2 regions of the Paenibacillus sp. D51F genome follow, and region 2 is predicted to be linked to the other one. Evidence: predicted binding sites of a transcription regulator. Region 2 holds the regulator's gene; the other holds the start of a gene.
The links. Region 2 encodes CtsR, which represses protease genes until heat stress. Its sites were predicted from a motif close to ATGGTCAATAAAGGTCAAACA; they were not measured.
Positions count from the first base shown of each region.

Region 1: the regulator CtsR is predicted to act here: its motif matches at 3,846-3,866, upstream of clpP (ATP-dependent Clp endopeptidase proteolytic subunit ClpP).

Region 1 is NZ_JBKFAO010000006.1:27,301-34,153, reverse strand. Features, by position in the region: gene ACLBWT_RS12565 (phosphoglycerate kinase) at 1-1,053, opposite strand, end outside; gene gap (type I glyceraldehyde-3-phosphate dehydrogenase) at 1,166-2,170, opposite strand; gene ACLBWT_RS12555 (sugar-binding transcriptional regulator) at 2,334-3,359, opposite strand; tRNA gene ACLBWT_RS12550 (tRNA-Arg) at 3,590-3,664, shown strand; gene clpP (ATP-dependent Clp endopeptidase proteolytic subunit ClpP) at 3,952-4,533, shown strand; gene ACLBWT_RS12540 (SIMPL domain-containing protein) at 4,597-5,388, opposite strand; gene ACLBWT_RS12535 (HPr family phosphocarrier protein) at 6,286-6,555, opposite strand; gene whiA (DNA-binding protein WhiA) at 6,691-6,853, opposite strand, start outside.
Region 2 is NZ_JBKFAO010000019.1:83-6,935, forward strand. Features, by position in the region: gene ACLBWT_RS21660 (GNAT family N-acetyltransferase) at 213-1,388, shown strand; gene ACLBWT_RS21665 (CtsR family transcriptional regulator) at 1,713-2,177, shown strand; gene ACLBWT_RS21670 (UvrB/UvrC motif-containing protein) at 2,205-2,720, shown strand; gene ACLBWT_RS21675 (protein arginine kinase) at 2,836-3,879, shown strand; gene clpC (ATP-dependent protease ATP-binding subunit ClpC) at 3,876-6,341, shown strand; gene ACLBWT_RS21685 (antibiotic biosynthesis monooxygenase) at 6,555-6,853, shown strand, end outside.

The sequences.
Region 1 (6,853 bases), on a different contig from region 2:
ATCGCCGCCGCCGATGACCGTGTAGCCTTCCGTCTCGGCGCATGCTTGAGCAACGGCACGGGTGCCATGCGAGAACGGCTCGATCTCGAATACGCCCATCGGGCCGTTCCAGACGACCAGCTTGGATTCCTTGATGACTTTGGCATAGATTTCACGGGTTTTCGGCCCGATGTCGATGCCTTCCCAGTCAGCCGGAATTCCGTCTACGTCGACGATCTTCGTGTTGGCATCCTTGCTGAAGTCGTCGGATACGACGATATCGACCGGAATCAGGAAGTTCTTGCCGAGCTTCTTGGCTTTCTCGATGAATTCGAGAGCAAGGTCCAGCTTGGAGTTGTCCACGAGGGATTGTCCGATTTCATGGCCTTGAGCCTTGAAGAACGTGTAGGACAGGCCGCCGCCGATGATGATGTTGTCGGCGATCTCGATCATCTTGTTGATGACGTCGATCTTGTCCTTGACCTTGGAACCGCCGACGATGGCCGTGAACGGACGCTCCGGATTGTTCAGCGCTTTGCCGAGCACTTCCAGCTCTTTCTCCATCAAAAGGCCGGATACGGCCGGAAGCAGATGGGCGATGCCTTCCGTGGAAGCATGGGCGCGGTGAGCGGCTCCGAAGGCGTCATTCACGAACAGGTCGGCCAGAGAAGCAAGCTGCTTGGCGAATTCCGGATCGTTCTTCTCCTCGCCCGGGTTGAAGCGGGTGTTCTCGAGCAGCAGGACGTCGCCGTCCTGCAGCGCGGCGGCTTTGGCCTGCGCATCGGGACCGGCGGTATCGTCGGCTTTGGCGACCGGCTTGCCGATCAGCTCGGCCAGGCGCGCAGCGACCGGAGTCAGGCGCAGCTCTTCCTTCACTTCGCCGCCAGGACGGCCGAAGTGCGCGGCCAGAATGACGCGCGCGCCCTTCTCGATCAGGTACTGGATCGTAGGCAGCGTTTCCCGGATCCGGGTGTCATCGGTAATCGATCCATTTTCCATCGGCACGTTGAAATCGACGCGTACGAATACGCGTTTGCCCGCTACTTCCACATCACGAACGCTCTTCTTGTTCACAGCTGCTCGCCCTCCCGGTAGTGATTTCTATGGATAAAACATTGCTAAAGAGGAGAACGATCAATCGTCTCTCCTCTTTAGCTGTGGAATCGTCTATGCGATTAGGGACTTCTTACAGGCCTTTGGAAGCGATGTAAGCAGCCAGGTCGACGACACGGTTGGAGTAGCCCCACTCGTTGTCGTACCAGGAGATGACTTTGACCATGTTGCCTTCAACAACCATCGTCGACAGGGCGTCGATCGTGGAGGAAGCCGCATTGCCGTTGTAGTCGCTCGATACGAGCGGCTCTTCGGAGTAGAACAGGATGCCTTTCATGGAGCCTTCGGAAGCTTCCTTCAGGGCAGCGTTCACTTCTTCAACCGTTACATTCGATTTCACTTCGGCTACGAGATCCGTTACGGAAACGTTTTTCGTAGGAACGCGCATAGCCATGCCGTTCAGCTTGCCTTTGAGCTCAGGCAGAACGAGGGATACGGCTTTGGCAGCGCCCGTGGAGGAAGGAATGATGTTTTCTGCGGCAGCGCGTGCGCGGCGCAGATCCTTGTGAGGAACGTCCAGTACGGATTGGTCGTTCGTGTAGGAGTGGATCGTCGTCATCATGCCTTTTACGATGCCGAACTTGTCGTTCAGAACTTTGGCGAAAGGAGCCAGGCAGTTCGTCGTACAAGAAGCGTTGGAGATGACCGTGTGAGCGGAAGCGTCGTATTGCTCTTCGTTTACGCCCATGACGATCGTGATGTCTTCGTTTGTTGCCGGAGCGGAGATGATGACTTTTTTCGCTCCGCCTTTAAGGTGAAGCTCGGCTTTTTCTTTAGCCGTGAAGATGCCCGTCGATTCAACGACGATCTCGGCGCCTACGGAGCCCCAAGGCAGGTTCTCCGGGTTGCGCTCTGCAAAGACTTTGATCTCGCGGCCGTTGACGACAAGCGCGCCTTCTTTAGCTTCTACCGTAGCGTCCAGGACGCCGTGGGTGGTGTCATATTTGAGCAGGTGGGCCAGCGTTTTCGTGTCCGTCAGGTCGTTCACAGCGACGATTTGAACCTCGCTGTTATTCAGTGCTGCGCGGAAGACGTTGCGTCCGATACGGCCAAATCCGTTAATACCAACTTTAACCATGGTTGATATTCCTCCTGTTAAATGAAGTTTGATGATGCATTTATCTCAAAGCAATTCGCATGCCCTGCCCCTGGCAGGCGCAGAGCCCGCGGATTGCCATGAAAACAAGTTTGTCCGCGCGGCGCGCATGGACAAGAACCATTATCACCTTGCGGCATGGCTCTTATTCCGTCAGCGCCGCGATTTCGAGGGCGGCAGCCTCGTCGGTGACGAGGATGTCCTCGTGGCCGAACCTCAGAACCGCCGAGATGGCCTCCGCCTTGGAGCGGCCGCCGGCCACACCGATGACGACCTCGGTCGTCGCGATGTCCTCGAGCCGGATGCCGGCTGTCTGCATCTTGTGCACGACGTTGCCGCTGCGGTCGAAGTAGTAGCCCCAGGCTTCGGCAAGCGCGCCGTCCGCCTTGAGCGAGTCGGCAAGCGCGCCGTCGATCCGTCTGCGCCGGGCCATCACCATGGCATCTCCGATGCCGTGAATGACGATGCGCGCGCTGCGGATGACCTCGACGATCTCCTTCACTCCGGGCTCCTGCATGAGGCTCGTGTAGGCCTCTTCGCTGAGATGGTCCGGGACGTGAAGCATCCGGTACTGCGCCCCCGTCCGCTTGGCCATCGTCGAGACGATCGTGCTCGCCTGGTATTCCAGGCTCTCTCCGAGCCCGCCCCGTGCCGGCACGAACAGGTTGCTCCGACGCGGCGAGCTCGAGGCGAGCTGCGACGCGACGCCCGCAAGCGTCGTGCCTCCGGTCACCGCCACGACATCCCGCTCGCCCAGCACCTGCAGGAGCGCTGCGGCTCCGGCGCGGCCAAGCTCCCGCTTGGCGCTATCCGATTTCTCGGAATCGCCGGGAACGATGATGACCTTCTGCAAGCCGAACCGCTGCTTGAGCTTCTCCTCCAGATCGCTGAGGCCAAGCAGCCCTCCGAGCTCGGGCTCCATCTCCTCCAGCAGCCGTCGTCCGGCCGGGCTGATGGACATGCCGGAGGATTTGATCTCAAGCAAGCCTTGCTCCTTGAGAAAATCCGTCTCCGCCCTCAGCACCCTCTCTGTCATCGACAGGGAGGCAGCCAGAGTCCGGCGGCCGATCATATCCGAGAGCATGACTTGGTGCAGGATCGCATAACGGCGGCGGAGCGTATCGACGAGATCCGGAACGAGCTGACGCTGCAAATCAATAATGCTGCGCATGAGCGCCCCCACTCCACTCGTGCATGGCCATAATGGGACATTTTTAGTCCCAGCCATTCATTTTACGTCCCACACCATCATTTTACCTCTTTTAGATAACCCCCGCAAGTGAGGAATACCCGATGTAAACGGTTGCCGACACCCGATTTCCGGATTTCTTTTCACGGAAACCTTTAGTGTTGCTTTTTCCTGCCAGCTGTTATACAATCTTAGACGTTACGTTTTTACAAGCGCCCGTGGTCCAATGGATATGACGTAGGCCTCCGGAGCCTGAGATCTAGGTTCGATTCCTAGCGGGCGCGCCAATTTACACATATGGATTCATACATAGAAGGATCGGCATCCGTGCCGATCCTTTTTTTGCATCCGGAGGGGATCGGACTTAGGATCGAAAGGCGCCTCATCGCTTCCGGCTGCCGAACGGAAGCTCCTGGTTTAAAGAATAAGGAAGCCGGTTAAACTGGGCTATTGACGGCTGTCCCGACTTCTTTGACCAAATTTGACTTTAAAATCGCAATCCATTAAAATGAAAAAGCAGCACCCCGCATATCCACTATTTATGAAGGTTATAAGGAGGGACTCGCACTTGGACATGAATTTTGTGCCTATGGTCATCGAGCAAAGCAACCGCGGTGAGCGCGCCTATGATATTTATTCCCGGCTGCTCAAGGACCGCATCATCTTCCTCGGCACCGGCGTCAACGATGTGGTGGCCAATTCCATCATCGCCCAAATGCTGTTCCTTGCAGCGGACGACCCGGAGAAGGACATCTCGCTTTATATCAACAGCCCCGGCGGCTCCATCACGGCCGGCATGGCGATCTACGACACGATGCAGTTCATCAAGCCGGATGTCTCCACGATCTGCGTCGGCATGGCGGCTTCCATGGGTGCGTTCCTGCTGACAGCAGGCGCCAAGGGCAAGCGGTACGCGCTGCCGAACAGCGAGGTCATGATTCACCAGCCGCTCGGAGGAGCCGAAGGCCAGGCGAGCGACATCGAGATCCGTGCCCGCCGCATCCTCAAGATGCGCGACAAGCTGAACGCCATCCTGTCCGAGCGTACCGGCCAGCCGCTGGAGCGCATCGAGAAGGATACCGACCGCGACAACTTCATGAGCGCGGAAGAGGCGACGGCTTACGGCCTCGTCGACAAAGTGATCGAGAAGCTGTAAGCTCGGCTGAATAGACAAAAGAACAGCAGCCCCCGGATTTTCCGGGGGCTGCTGTTCTTTTGTCTATTTGAGGGAGAACAATACGGTAATGTCGGAGGTGACGTCGACCTCGCCTGCATCCACGACGGTGTTGGCCGAAGAATCCGACGCTGCTGCCATCTTCATCTGTGCTCTCTCGATGATCGGCTGCACGACCTGGGCTCCATTCTCCGAGATCGAAACGACCTCGCCGAGCGTGCGGCCCGATGCCTGGGCCAGCGTCATCGCTTTGACCTTGGCGGCTTCCACTGCCTTCTGCAGCGCCTGCTGCGTGTAGGCATCTCCTTTTTCCGTTCCGAAGGAGATGTTGTTGATCCGGTTGGCGCCGGCCGCTGCAAGACCGTCGACGAGATCGCCGGTCTTATCCATGTTGCGGTAGGAAATCTGGATGTCCTGCACCGCCGTGTATCCGGTCAGCACTTGGCCTTCCTTATCCGTATAGCGGTATTGCGGCTGCACCGAATAGTTCGTCGTCTTCAGATCCTTCTCCGCGACTCCGAAAGTGCCTGTCAGCGCCTTGCGCACGGCGTCGTATTTCTTGGCCGCTCCAGCCTGCGCTTCCTTGGCCGTCTTGGCCGTCACCGATACGCCAGCCGATACATAGGCGATATCCGGTGCGACCGACACCTTGCCTTTACCCGTTACGGCGACTGTATTCAACACTGCATTCTCCGTTCCTGCGGCAAATGCCGGCTTGTTGAGCGGCTGACCGCCAAAGGCATTCCACGCCATCAAAGATCCCGCTGTGATTCCCGCCGCTAGAAGCAGCACCTTGCTCTTATGCATCAGCCCGCCAGCCGCATTTCGTTTGTCCATTCCCAGCGCCTCCTTAGGTGTTGTCCTCTTGAAACGGCATGCAGATCCAAAAGGTTGCATTTACCATCAAGGATTGACGATATTGTTTACTTTGAGACCTGAAAGCGGACGGAGCCGAGTCTCAGGCGGACTCAGCCTGAGAAGGGATGGCCCGGCTTGCCGTAAATCCCAGCCTCCAGCCCGGTTCCATGCCGGGCATAGCTTGCAGTATCCGCCGGCTGCAGCACGGTTTGATTGGCATCGGACATACCTTCCGTTTCCGGCGCCCCAATTCGATTTGACGACGAACGAACATCACATACGGTAACCATACTGTTTCAACAGCCTTAATCCCGATTTGGTTTGTATCGGGTATCCTTCGACATCGGCCGGCTTCAGCCCAATTCCATGTTATCGGACATACGATCCGCTATTTCAACGATTTCAGCCCATTTTGAATCTTATCGGACATACGATCCGCTATTTCGGGCCAAACGTGTCCATTCGACCCTTTTTAAAGAAAATAACGGATCTCATGTCCGTTAAATTTATTTTAATGGCAAAATCGAACCAAATAACGGATCCTATGTCCGATACCGATTTCAGCTTCTTCGCTAAAGGCATTGCTCTGCCTCCAACCGACTATTCGCATTGAATGCCTGATGCAGAAGCGACGCTTGCCAGGATACTGCGACCCCAATGTCACCCCGCCCATGCTCCATTCCGACACTCCGAACCAGTAATCGGCCCTAACAACCCTATAACGACGTCTGTTCAAAAGTTCCGCCAACCAACCAAAGCCGGTTTCAGATCAGAAACACACTCGAGACAACCAGCCTGCGGAAATCAAAAAAAGCCCCCTGCGGGAGCTTTCGTGAAGCGCGTCCAAGGCTGCTCTTGCAGCGCCCGGAGGCTGATTTATTGGTTCTCGAGCTCTTCCTTGCTCACCAGGGAAACTAAAGCGTTTACAGCCTGCTCTGCATCGGAACCCTCGGCACTGACGTAAACTTCCGTGCCGGAGCTGATGGCAAGGCTCATGATGCCCATGATGGACTTGGCGTTTACTTTCTTCTCGTCCTTTTCCACGAAAATCTCGGAAGAGAACTTGTTCGCTTCCTGCACGAAGAGTGCAGCCGGTCTTGCGTGAAGACCCGTCTTGAGTCTAACGACAACGGGTTGTCTGGTCATGAAATCTATACCCCCTAGTTCATTTTCACTGCTGCAACGGCGCTTCACGCGCTCGGTAACATCATCCGTTTCAGGTATGAGGAAATCTGGCCACGATTGCTACCATTATACCATCGGCCCGTGTAAGTTAAAAGTTCAGCTTCCACGCAATTTTTCGGCCAGCTCATCGATCTTGCGAAGCCTGTGGTTCACGCCGGACTTGCTGACGGAGCCCTTCAGCATCTCGCCGACTTCCTTGAGGTTCATGTCGGGATGCAGAAGACGGATTTCCGCCACCTCGCGGAGCTTCTCCGGCAGG
Region 2 (6,853 bases):
CCGGTCAGGCTTTTTTTGATTTCTTTCATCCAAGAGACATTCATACATGGATAACGAAAAACCAAATGAACCTTAAAGAACGTGCAAAGTTAAGGGGAGGAATAATTTCCGGCGTTGAAAATGAACCCTATTAAAAAGGATACAAGTGGGAAATAAATACAATATGTGTCATAATAGCTCTATACCTATCATCTTGGGAAAGAGGGTGCAGGATGAAAATTAGAACATTGAAGCCGGAAGAATTCGACGAACATATGAAGCTTAGCCAATATGCCTTCCAAATTGAGCTTTCCGCAGAGGAGCTGGAGCAGGCCAGAGCAAGAGCCAAGTGCGAGGAAGTTATCGTAGGTGTCGAGCAGGAACGAATCGTCTCCCAGGTCAGAATCATTCCACTCGAGGTGAACTGGAACGGCATCGTGCTGAGGATGGGGGGAATCTCATCTGTCGCAAGCTGGCCGGAATCGAGGCGTTCCGGGCATGTGGGCAAGCTGCTCCGTCATGCGATGGAGGAAATGAAAGCGAACGGCCAATCCATTTCCATGCTGGCGCCGTTTTCGATTGGATTTTACCGCAAATACGGCTGGGAGCTGTTCATCGACCGGGTCAAGTACACCTTGGCGACAGACAAGCTGCCTCAACGAATGCACAACAACGGCAAAGTCGAGCGGATTCAAGTCCGCGATCATGCCGAGCTGCTGGGCATCCTTTATCAGACCTATTCGGAGGGCTTCAATGGCACGCTGGCAAGGACTTCGGATTGGTGGGAGCATTCGGTCTTCAAGCGGAAGCAAGGGGATGCGGTGCTGTACCGGAGCCAGAACGGCACGCCGGAAGGGTATGCCCTCTACAAGGTGAAGGAGAGGCGTCTCGACATTCATGAGCTCGTCTATCTTACGGAAGAAGCGAGGGTGGGGCTTTGGAATTTCTTCAGCAATCATGATTCCATGATCGATTCCGCTGTGCTGCATACCTATGCGGGGGATCCGCTGCCTTATCAGCTTGTCGATCCGCGCATCGAGCAGAGCATTCATCCTTATTTCATGGTTCGTATCATCGATGTCCAATCTCTCGTCAAGCAGCTTCCGTTCGAGCCGGGAGTCCGCGATCAGTTTGTCCTCCAGATTCATGATGAGGACGCATCCTGGAATGACGGATTGTGGATGCTGGAAATCACGGAGGAGGGCAGGGGCAGCCTTTCCCGGTATCAGGATGGAACTTCGTCCAAGCGCCTTGATCTCTCCATCGGAACTTTGGCTGCTCTTCTCATCGGATATAAGCGCGCGCGGGATCTCCAGCAGATGGATCATATCTCGGGTCCGCGGCCGGAGGCCGTCCGGCTGGGCAGCCGAATCCCTGACGGGATGACGAATTTCATGGACTTCTTCTAACCGGAGTATAAAGCGGGGCGTCTTATCCCAAGCTGATAACGACAGCAGGGCGAGGCTGCCTTTTTGCATAGATGGCAGCAGTGGAAGTTTCCTTGACCTTTTATGAAAAAGGAGTATAATCAAAGATATAAGTCAAAGAAAGTCAAAGTCAGTTGCCTCTGATCCAGCCTTACGCAAGGCTAAGATCCTTTTCTTCCGGTCCCCGTTCGCGGGTCTTAATTTGCGCCGATGAGGGAATGCTACAGGGACGCCTTTGGCTGTTTGGCTTCTAACCGCAATTCAAGAAAAATCCTGAAGGTGCCCCGGCATAGGGAGGTGGGTGAAATGCGAAACATTTCCGATGCATTGGAGCAGCATTTGAAGCAGCTGCTTCAGGACAGTCCCGAAGGTGCGGTGGAAATACAGCGCAACGAATTGGCGGACAGCTTCTCCTGCGTGCCGTCGCAGATCAATTATGTCATCAGTACCCGCTTCACGCTCGAGAAGGGATACCTCGTGGAGAGCAAGCGAGGGGGAGGCGGCTATATCCGGATCCAACGGATCGAGCTGCCTGCGCTCAAAGCCATCCACGGCCATATTCATCATACGATCGGCAATCAAGTCGATCAAAGCGCCGCAGAAGGACTTATTTACCAATTGGAAGAAGCTTTATTCATTTCCAAGCGAGAGGGCAGCCTGCTCCGGGCGGCTGTATGCCGGGAGTCCATCGCGATCAAGCTGCCGCAGCGCGACGAGCTTCGGGCCAGGCTGCTGAAGGCGATGCTGATCTCGCTTCTGGGTAAGCAATAGAGAAGGACCGGTGAGGAGGGACGCGGCATGCTTTGTCAGGAATGCGGCAAAAGGCCGGCAACGCTTCATTTTACCAAGATCGTAAACGGAGAGAAGACGGAGTTCCATATCTGCGAAGCCTGCGCCCGCGAAAGGGGCGAAGGCATCCCGGGAGCTCCGAACGGCTTTTCCATTCACAGCCTGTTGTCTGGGCTCATGGATTTCGAGCCTGCGGGAAGCTTGGCAGGGACGAAGCAGGCGGTGCCGCGCTGCGAGGAATGCGGACTTACGTATTCGCAGTTCTCCAAGCTAGGAAGGTTCGGCTGCAGCTCTTGCTACAAGCATTTCGGGGAAAGACTCGATCCTCTGCTGAAGAGAGTGCATGGGAATACGGTCCATGTCGGCAAGATCCCCCGCCGCTCGGGCGGAAGGATTCAAACGCAGAGGGAAATCGACCGGCTGAGGCAGGAAATGAAGAGCTCGATCCAGAAAGAAGAGTTCGAAGCCGCCGCCAAGCTCAGGGACGAGATCCGCGAGCTGGAGAAGCAGATCAAGGAAGCCTGATGGTCGGAAGCATCCAGATAGACATCATAAGCGCAGCTTCCGCAAGGGGGCTGCACGGTAGGGAGGGATTGGATTGGCAGCCAACCGGTTTGCCCAGAAGGCGCTGAGCGAGTGGATGAAGGGAGACGGACCCGATTCGGATATCGTCTTCAGCAGCCGGGTAAGAATCGCCCGCAACCTGCACAATTATCCCTTTCCGATTCTGGCCACTAGCCAGCAGTCCTCGGAAGTCATGAGCAAGCTTGCTTCCGTGGCGCAGGAAGGGAAGCTTGAGCCGATCGGCCCGTTCGAGACGATCGTTCTTTCGGATCTCAGCGAGCTGGAGCGCAGGGTGCTGGTGGAGAAGCATCTGATCAGTCCCGCGCTTGCGAACGAAGCCCGTGCGGGAGCGGTCGTCATGAGCGAGAACGAATCCGTCAGCATTATGATTAACGAAGAGGATCATTTGCGCATCCAATGTTTATATCCGGGTTTCCAGGTCCAGGAGGCATGGAAGCTTGCCAGCAAGATCGACGATATTTATGAGGAAGCAGTCGACTTTGCTTTTGATGAGAGACGCGGATTTCTGACCAGCTGTCCCACCAACGTGGGGACCGGCATCCGCGCATCCGTCATGATGCATCTGCCGGCGCTCGTGCTCACGCAGCAGATCAACCGAATCCTGTCCGCCATTACTCAAGTGGGGCTGGCTGTGAGGGGGCTGTACGGCGAGGGAAGCGAGGCGCTCGGCAATCTGTTCCAGATTTCCAACCAGATTACGCTTGGACAGTCGGAGGATGAGATCATCGACAATCTGCATGGCGTCGTCAGGCAGATCATGGAGCATGAAAAAGCGGCCCGCGATCGTCTGCAGGCGGAGTCGCGCCTTCGGCTCGAGGATCGGGTGATGAGATCTTACGGCATCCTGTCCCATGCGGCGGTCATGGATTCCAAGGAATCGGCTCAGAGATTGTCGGATGTTCGGCTTGGCATCGATCTGGGCTTGATTCGGGATGTTTCCCCGCAGGTTATGAATGAGTTGATGGTAATGACCCAGCCTGGCTTCCTGCAGCAGGCATTCGAGGAGAAAATGAATACGGAGCAGCGCGATGCAAGGCGCGCGGAGCTGATCCGCAGCCGGCTGCTCCCTGTAATCCATGATGGAGGTGCTTACGAATGATGTTTGGACGATTTACGGAACGTGCGCAGAAGGTGCTCGCTCTCGCCCAGGAAGAGGCGGTGCGGCTTGGACATAACAATATCGGCACGGAGCATATTCTGCTCGGCCTCATTCGGGAAGGCGAAGGCATCGCGGCCAAAGCTCTGATCGCGCTTGGTCTGGGACTCGAGAAAATACAGGACGAGGTGGAATCGCTCATCGGCCGCGGCCAAGAGCAGCCTAGCAACATCGCCTACACGCCTCGTGCGAAGAAGGTCATCGAGCTGTCCATGGACGAAGCCCGCAAGCTGGGGCATACGTACGTCGGCACGGAGCATATTCTGCTCGGCTTGATCCGCGAAGGCGAAGGCGTGGCGGCCCGCGTGCTGAACAACCTCGGCATCAGCCTGAACAAGGCGCGGCAGCAAGTGCTGCAGCTGCTCGGCAGCAGCGAGGCGGTATCGAGCAACCACGGAGCGCCGGCCAACGTCAGCACGCCGACCCTGGACGGACTTGCACGCGACCTGACAGCTTCCGCCCGCGAGAACAACCTGGATCCCGTCATCGGCCGCAGCAAAGAGATCGAGCGCGTCATCCAGGTTCTCAGCCGCCGGACGAAGAACAATCCTGTGCTGATCGGCGAGCCCGGCGTCGGCAAGACGGCGATCGCCGAAGGTCTGGCTCAGAAGATCATCGCCAACGAGATTCCCGAGACGCTTCGCGACAAGCGCGTCATGACGCTGGATATGGGCTCCGTCGTGGCAGGCACCAAGTATCGCGGCGAATTCGAGGACCGGCTCAAGAAGATCATGGATGAGATCCGCCAAGCGGGCAACATCATCCTGTTCATCGACGAGCTGCACACGCTGATCGGGGCAGGCGGCGCGGAAGGCGCCATCGACGCCTCCAACATCCTGAAGCCGGCGCTCGCCCGTGGCGAGCTGCAATGCATCGGCGCCACCACTCTCGACGAGTACCGCAAGTACATCGAGAAGGATGCCGCTCTCGAGCGCCGCTTCCAGCCGATCACGGTTGATCAGCCTACTCCGGACGAAGCGATTCAGATTCTGCATGGACTTCGCGATCGTTACGAAGCCCATCACCGCGTGAAAATCACGGATGAATCCATTGTGGCGGCAGTCAAGCTGTCCGACCGTTACATCACCGACCGCTTCCTGCCGGATAAAGCGATCGACTTGATCGACGAGGCCAGCTCCAAGGTCCGCCTGCATACCTATACGATCCCGCCGGATCTGAAGCAGATGGAAGGTCGCCTCGACGAGGTGCGCAAGGAGAAGGATGCCGCCGTTCAGAGCCAGGAATTCGAGAAGGCCGCGGCGCTCCGCGACACGGAGCAGAAAATCCGCGAAGAGCTAGACACGACGAAGAATACGTGGAAAGAAAAGCAGGGACGCACGGATTCCGAGGTAACTCCGGAGGACATCGCTCAGGTCGTCGCCAACTGGACGGGAATCCCGGTACTCAAGCTTGCCGAGGAAGAAACCGAGCGCTTGCTTAAGATGGAAGAGATCCTGCACAGCCGCCTCATCGGCCAGGAGGATGCCGTCAAGGCCGTCTCCCGCGCCGTTCGCCGCTCCCGTGCCGGACTCAAGGATCCGAAGCGTCCGATAGGTTCCTTCATCTTCCTCGGTCCTACCGGCGTCGGCAAAACCGAGCTGGCCCGCGCTTTGGCCGAGGCGATGTTCGGAGACGAGAATGCGGTCATCCGCATCGACATGTCGGAATATATGGAGAAACATTCCACTTCCCGCCTCGTTGGCGCTCCTCCGGGATACGTCGGCTACGAGGAAGGCGGCCAGTTGACCGAGAAGGTCCGCCGCAAGCCTTACTCCGTCGTGCTGCTGGACGAAATCGAGAAGGCGCATCCGGAAGTGTTCAATATTCTGCTGCAGGTTCTGGAGGACGGCCGACTGACCGATTCCAAAGGCCGCGTGGTCGATTTCCGGAATACGCTGATCATCATGACGTCCAATGTCGGCGCCGATCAGATCAAGCGCAACTCGACGCTCGGATTTACGGCCCAGCATGATGCCGGACGCGAGTTCAACCAGATGAAGGAAAAAGTCATGGGTGAGCTGAAGAAGAGCTTCCGTCCCGAATTCCTGAACCGGATCGACGAGTCCATCGTGTTCCACTCCCTCGCAGAGGAGCATATCGCCCGCATCGTGACGCTGATGTCCGACGAGCTGCGCAAGCGGCTGCGCGAGCAGGAAGTCGACTTCGATCTCACGGACAAAGCGAAGGATTTCTTGGCCAAGGAAGGCTTCGATCCTGCCTACGGCGCGCGTCCGCTGCGCCGTGCGATCCAGAAGCATATCGAGGACCGGCTGTCCGAAGAGCTGCTGATGGGCAATATCAAGAAAGGCGATATGCTGGTGATCGACGAGGAGAACGGCGAGCTGACCGTCAAGCCTCATCCGGAACAGCATAAAGCCGAGCAGGAAGAGACGGCTGCGAAGTAAGCCGCTTGCCTTGCAGATTCGAAGGATGGAACGGCTGATGCCGGACGTCCAGACGGATTTGCGGATAGCCTTCGTTCCATTTTGGAACGGAGGCTTTTTTTATTTCCAGCGGGAAGGGCAAAAAACCGAGGACAGGGCGTCGTTTGTGCCGGGCTGCCCAGGCTGTTAAACTGAGAAAAGAGCGTTCCCATTCTCGCAAGGAGGCGAAAGGTAATGATCGTCGTAACGAATACGATTCAGATTAAGTCGGGCTTCGGAGAACAGGTGGCGGAAAGGTTCAAAAACCCGAAAGGCGTCCATACGATGCCGGGCTTCGCGGGCATGGAGCTGCTGCTCGACCGCAAGGAGGAATCGGACGAGCTGAAGGTCGTGACGCATTGGACGGATAAGGCCAGCTTCGACAACTGGGTGAACAGCGATTCGTTCAAGCAAGCGCATGCGCGGCGGGCTCCTGAGGGAGCGGAGAACGCAGCTCCGGCTGGAGGAGCGCAGCCGATGGGCGGCACGGCTGC